DNA from 2 places in the Methylotenera mobilis JLW8 genome. Region 1 is predicted to be linked to the other one. Evidence: predicted binding sites of a transcription regulator. Region 1 holds the regulator's gene; the other holds the start of a gene.
What was found. Region 1 encodes sigma-54, which starts transcription at its own class of promoters, with help from an activator protein. Its sites were predicted from a motif close to TGGCACNNTTCCTGCT; they were not measured.
Positions count from the first base shown of each region.

Region 2: a site for sigma-54 is predicted at 1,290-1,305, ahead of MMOL_RS12335 (DUF4113 domain-containing protein). Genes of this name have one in related genera too.

Region 1 is NC_012968.1:2,339,389-2,342,813, forward strand. Features, by position in the region: gene hprK (HPr(Ser) kinase/phosphatase) at 1-841, opposite strand, end outside; gene hpf (ribosome hibernation-promoting factor, HPF/YfiA family) at 880-1,206, opposite strand; gene MMOL_RS10945 (RNA polymerase factor sigma-54) at 1,352-2,929, opposite strand; gene lptB (LPS export ABC transporter ATP-binding protein) at 2,926-3,425, opposite strand, start outside.
Region 2 is NC_012968.1:2,011,059-2,014,483, reverse strand. Features, by position in the region: gene MMOL_RS09345 (ATP-binding protein) at 1-564, opposite strand, end outside; gene MMOL_RS12335 (DUF4113 domain-containing protein) at 1,085-1,201, opposite strand; gene MMOL_RS12330 (DinB/UmuC family translesion DNA polymerase) at 1,367-1,543, opposite strand; one part of gene MMOL_RS09330 (IS3 family transposase) at 1,578-1,833, shown strand; one part of gene MMOL_RS09330 (IS3 family transposase) at 1,833-2,716, shown strand; gene MMOL_RS09325 (thioredoxin domain-containing protein) at 2,821-3,090, shown strand; gene MMOL_RS09320 (SLATT domain-containing protein) at 3,172-3,425, opposite strand, start outside.

The DNA.
Region 1 (3,425 bases):
CCAACACCGCTATGTTTCGCCCAGCCGCAATCGGGATATGAACCTTGGTCACTTTTAAGCCTAGCACTTCTTCATGCTGGGTTTTAATGCTTAAGCGGTCCAACATCTGCAGAGTTTGTAAATCAGCTTTTTCCAGCTGGATAATCAAGTCCAACGGCTTGGTGGGCTTCACGGCATTATCACCGAACAATGCGCGTATATTGAGTATCCCCAAACCGCGCACCTCCAGAAAATCTTCTAGCAATGGCGGGCAGCGCCCCTCGATGCGTTCAGGCGATATGCGGAAAAAATCCACAATATCATCGGCAATCAAGCGATGTCCACGTGAAATCAGCTCTAACGCAAGCTCGCTCTTACCGATAGCAGCCTCGCCTTTGAGCAGCACGCCAAAGCCTTGCACTTCCATAAATACACCGTGCACACTGATAGTCTCGGCCATAGCCTGCGCCAGAAAGTGGCTCAAAATATCCATGAGCTCAGGGCTGCGTAAGGTAGAGGTAAATAACGGAACGTTGTGCTGGTTGGCGGCAGCCAACAAGATATCCAGTACATTTTCACCATTAGCCACAATCACAGCGGCTAAATCGGTGGAAAATAAATTATTAATTGCACGTTCAGCATCTGCACTAGGCAAGCTGGTCAGATAATCCATCTCGGCACAGCCCAATACCTGCACCCGGTTAGGATGTACAAAATTAAGGTGTCCAATTAGAGCCAGAGATGGCTTGGTAACTGTTTCGCTAGTGAGAGTATTTGACCCGCCGTCGAGTCCTGCAACCCAATTTAATTTGAGTTTACGGCGGGTTTGTTTGAATAGCTCAGCGACGTTGAATTGAGCCATATTTAAGGTAACAAAAAAGAATTAAATACTAGAAAAACTCAGTCAATGTTTTGATGCTTTACCGCACCATTCGCTTTGTGATGATTGGTATTTTTCTCTTTATGTTTCACCACTTGACGGTCAAGCTTGTCGGTCAACATATCGATGGCACTATACATATTCTCATCTTGGCATTCTGCGTGTAAATCATTACCAGGCACATGCAGTGTAGCTTCAACCTTTTGAGCCAGCTTTTCGACACTCATGGTCACCTTGACATCGATCACATGATCAAAGTGATTGCTGATTTTAGTTAACTTACTGGTGACATAGTCACGTAAAGCGGGCGTAATTTCTAAATGATGACCTGTTAATTGTAAATTCATGACTTGCTCCTTTTGAAAATATTCCGCAAATATTAATTCTTAGAGGTTCGTGATTAAGACTTACAGAACAATTTCAGTTTACAACTTTTCATTCGCTCTGTGGCAAGGAATTCAACAATTTTTTACGTAGATTTCAACAATCAACTTATAAGGATTTTCTTAAGCTTGCTGGCGCGATATTCATAGACTCACGATACTTGGCAATCGTGCGCCGCGCGACCACAATACCCTGTTTAGCCAGCAAATCTGTAATCTGATTATCCGAGTATGGCTTCCTTGGATTTTCTTGATCCACCAACTGCTTAATCAGGGCGCGAATGGCGGTTGCCGAACAAGTGCCGCCAGCATCGGTCGCCACTGAACTGCCAAAAAAGTACTTAAGTTCAAAAATACCGCGCGGTGTCAGCATGTATTTATTGGTCGTCACGCGTGAAATTGTTGACTCGTGCAAATCAAGCTCATCGGCAATCTCTCTTAATACTAGCGGGCGCATGGCAACTTCACCATACTCCAGAAAGTTGCGCTGTCTATCTACAATCGCCTGCGATACACGCAAAATGGTAGAAAAACGCTGCTGGATATTCTTAATCATCCATTTGGCTTCCTGCATCTGACTTTGCAGGTACTGACTGGAACTATCACGATTGCGCTTCAAGATACCAGCGTACAGCTGGTTGATCTTCAGTTTAGGAATCACACTGTCATTTAAGCTGGCAATCCAAATGCCTTTGACCTTTTTCACAATCACTTCATGCTGGATATAGTGCTCTGAACCTATATGGCTAAAAGCACTGCCAGGGCGTGGATTTAAACTGGTAATTAGTTGCTGCACCTGCTTTAAGGTAGCCTCATCACAGCCTAGTTCTTTACGCAATTTCACAAAGTCACGCGAGGCTAACACTTGCAGATGGTGCTTAGCCACCAAATCAGCCATCGCCAAATGCGGTGTAGATTTCGGCAACACCGCAAGCTGCAGTAGCAAGCACTCACTTAAGCTGCGCGCACCTACGCCTGGTGGATCCAAATGCTGCACATGACGCAACGCTGTTTGCAACTCTATCGCATCTATCTCCAGCTCTTCTGGCATCAGCTCGGCAATTTCCTCCAGGCTTTGCTCCAAGTAACCATCATCATTAATGCTATCTACTAGCATCAACGCAAGCGATTGATCGCGCTCGGACAAGGGCATCAACTTTAACTGGGACAGCAAATGCTCACGCAAACTGGTCTGCAAAGTTTCCTGCGGCTTGAAGTCACTGTCATCATCCGCCGGCATGGTGTTTTCATCCCAACGGCTGCCGTTGGAAAACTCATCAAACTCATCATTAAACTCAGCCGAAAACGTGTCTGCGTAATCTGTGCTTGGCACATCAAAATCAGCCGTATCGGACACATCCGCAACACTTGCATTTGCAGACTCTGCGCCATTGAACTCACTCGCAGATTCCGCATACTCAGCATCAAAATTTTCAAACTCAGGCTTAGCCTCTGCAGACTCAGGGCTGGTAGCAGATAAGTCGGCTCCGTCAGCCACCGGCTCTACGGCGTTGCCGTACTCATCCTCGGTGTCGTCACCCCGTTCCAGCAGGGGATTAGTTTGCATCAGCACATCAATTTCTTGATTCAGCTCCAGCGTTGAAAGTTGCAACAGGCGAATCGCCTGCTGCAACTGCGGCGTCAGCGATAGATTCTGTGAAAACTTTAGTTGTAACCCTTGCTTCATAGGCGGAAATCTTTACCCAAATACACTTCACGTACGCTTTCATTGGCCACAATCTCACTTGGCACGCCTGAAGCAAACACATGGCCTTGATTCACAATATAAGCACGGTCGCAAATACCCAAAGTTTCACGCACGTTATGATCAGTAATCAGCACGCCAATATTGCGCGCACTTAAGAAGCGGATAATTTGCTGGATATCAATCACCGCAATCGGATCAATGCCAGCAAACGGCTCATCTAACAAAATAAAACTGGGGTCTGATGCCAAACAGCGTGCAATTTCTACACGGCGGCGCTCGCCACCAGACAGACTCACCGCGGCACTATCGCGGATATGCGTGATGTGCAACTCTTCCAGCAGCGATTCCAAACGGGCTGACATTTCGTCTTCAGGAATGTCCTGCAACTGCAGGATAGCGAGAATGTTTTCAGACACCGTCAATTTACGGAAAATGGAGGCTTCCTGCGGCAAATAGGACAAACCCATCCTAGCAC
Region 2 (3,425 bases), 330 kb from region 1:
ATGCGAGCGCAATTTGTCAATTAAAGAACTGAATTCGAAACCTTCTATCCTATCCAAATCCTCCCAAATCACTAGCGTTCCACTTTGTGATTTTTTCAACAAATCAAATGCCGGCAATTTTCCATAGGAGAATAAATCAGGTGTAAGTAAAAGCCATTCATTTTTTTTTGAAATGAACTCAAGATCCCACTGCCTAATATTTATAATCTCATTTTTTTTAGATGCAACTGTGAGTTTCTTGCACTGGGAAAAAGATGCCGTTTTGAGACCAAGGCCAAATCTACCTAAATCTCTCTCTGAGCGTTCAATTAATGGGTGTTGCGTTGCTAATCTCATCGCTTCAATTAGTTCAGCTTCATCCATTCCGTCGCCATCATCTAGAATGCATACTTTGTTTTCTGGGTATTGAAGTGCGAAAATTTCAACATTCTTGCAATCTGCAGAAATGCTGTTGTCAACAATATCGGCTATAGCAATTTCAAAGTTATAGCCGATATCTCTTAGTGAAGTTATTAAGTTGGCAACATTAGGATTTACAACCGTTGATTCATATATATCGTGCATCCTTGCTTATTCCTTTTTATTTTTACGATACTTCTGAAAACTCTGATTATGAAATATTCAGATAAGGTGTTTTTCTTAGAGGATTTATTTTTACTGATTAATTCATATTTATTAGGCCATGTTTTTATATTTTTACTCTCTTGAATAATAGAGACTTATTTTTTCAGTTCGATAGTAAACCTATTTAATTTTGCTTTCCACTATGATTGTTTAGTTGATAGTCAATTCTCTTGTATAAGATAAATTTTTAAGAAATCAAAAATTAAATAAGCATAGCTTTTGGACTCTTACATTAATGATTACGACATCCGATTATTCAGCTATTTACGCTAATCTGAAAAACATCAAAATCCTATTGCATTTCACTTGCGTTTCTATTGCATTTCATTAGCCGATAAATGTTAAATTAGTTAACTAATTCATGAACCTACAGATAAAACGCAATAGGATGTAATTTTTTACTGATTTTTTATTAAATTTGTCCCATTTATCGTCATTATTTTACAATCACCAGTTGTTCTCAGTCAGACGTATAACTTGGACTCTTATTCTCCTGCCGCATCCTCCACGGTCTTTTGAATCCCTCTCTTGCAAGCTTGATAGATTCTTTTCCCATCTTACGGTTAATGCTATCCATCGTCTGCATCAGCATAGCGGATTTGTCTGATATTTCCGTCTTGGTAAACATATCCATCTGCGCACCAGTTATCGGCACAAGTTCACTGAGCATTACACATGCCTTTGCGTAGTTGTAATGGGATCTGTAAAGCTGTTTTAAGGCCCATAGCGCGACGTTTGCAAGCTACCTGCTATCATACGTTGGACTAGGTAATGGCACCGTCATGCCGCTGCTATAGAACGCCTCATCCAATTTGAATGGGCTGGTTCTGATATAGACATACACCGATCCAGCCACTGATTGCTGACGTCGCAGCCTTTCAGCAGCTCTGCTTTGGACTTCCCAGAATTTAGTAGACATTCAATAATGTCGAAACTGAACTGGAGAGTAGTAAATGAGAGGTACCAGATATACAGCTGAATTTAAGGCTGAAGCAATCAAACAAATCACTGAGCGCGGCCATGGCGTCGTTGAAGTATCAAAGCGCTTAGGTGTTTCAGATAAAAGCCTTTACGCTTGGCTTAAGCAAAGCCAACAAGACGATCTACCAAACGCAAAAGACCTCGTTGCGCTCAAACTAGAACTGCAACGAATGAAGGCAGAACTCAAGCGCACCACTAAAGAGCGCGACATCCTAAAAAAGGCCGCCGCGTACTTTGCCAAACTGTCCGATTAAAGTACGCATTTATTGACCAGCATCGTCAGCAATTTCAATTGATCAGTATGTGTCGAGTATTAAAAGTACATCGTAGCGGCTACTACGCATGGAAATTAAAACCACTATCTAATAGAGCGATAGAAGACTCTGCATTGCTGATTGAAATCAAGCGATCATACGAAGATAGCTACGGCATTTATGGCAGCCCACGTATTCACTACGACTTACGAGAGGCTGGCATTAAGTGTAGTGAGAATCGTGTCGCTAAAATTATGCGCAATGCCAAGCTCAAATCCATTCGAGGCTATCGTAAACCACGCTATAAATCTGGTATACCATCTGTAGCATCACCCAATAGGCTTCAGCAAGTGTTCACGGTATCGCAACCTGATTTAGCCTGGGTGACGGATATTACTTATATTCGCACCTATCAAGGCTGGTTATATCTTGCTGTGGTGATTGATCTGTACTCTAGATCAGTGGTGGGTTGGTCAATGAAGTCTACGATGGCAACGGAAATAGTACTAGATGCGTTAACAATGGCGGTATGGCGACGGAAACCAAAACAGTCCGTGATTATCCACTCCGATCAAGGTAGTCAGTTTGGTAGCGATGACTTTGTGAGATGGTGCAAAGATAATCGTCTAGAACCTAGCATGAGTCGTCGTGGCAATTGCTATGATAACGCGGTAGCAGAGTCCTTCTTCAGTAGCCTGAAGAAAGAGCATATCAAACGTAAGATTTACGTATCGAGAGAGGAGGCTAAATCAGAGATATTTGAATACATCGAAGTGTTTTACAATCGTAAACGTCGGCACAGCCATCTAAATCAAATGAGCCCGATGATGTTTGAGAAATTACAAAACGGAAACTAATAAACGTCTACGATATTCTGGGAAGTCCAGTTCATGCTAAGAGTCCAGAGTTGCCCATAGGAACCTCTACTCCACCTATCAGAATGCATTATAAAAGAAAGAATTTGAGATTTGAATGGATACTAGATGCACAGTATTTATATTCAATGTCAGCAATTGCTCGTATAGGTGGAACTAACCGCTACATAATATACTGCTTGGTGAGAACAGTAACTCAGAACGATTCAGGTGAAATTTTAATAAGTGGTAGTCCTTATTTGATTGCACAACCGACAGCATATATCCATAAAAAACCTGATATAGCTTATATTAAAGAGTATGAGAAGTATGTAGAAAAGGGGCTGGTGGATGAGGATGGCAACTTATATGTATAAATATCTATCTTTTTTAAACTAACACTGAATCGTAATTCTCTTCATGAGTGATATTTAAATACCCCTATTAAATGTAGTCAACTACCATAAGCCATAGAGAATTAGAAATGGTAACGCCAGTAGAATTATATATAAACCATTACAAGCAAAATGCCACCTTATAATAGCCAGTACTCTCTCAGTGGTGGTAAGGTTAAATGGAGTGCTAGATTCATTTTTGTGATGAGCTCTAAAATACAAATCGTCGATAGGCTCATGATTTGGATTGTTCCCGTTAGTAAGTGTTTCGTAGGCTTGGCGAACTCTTGTAAGTAAAGCTGCTAACTCTTGTGAGT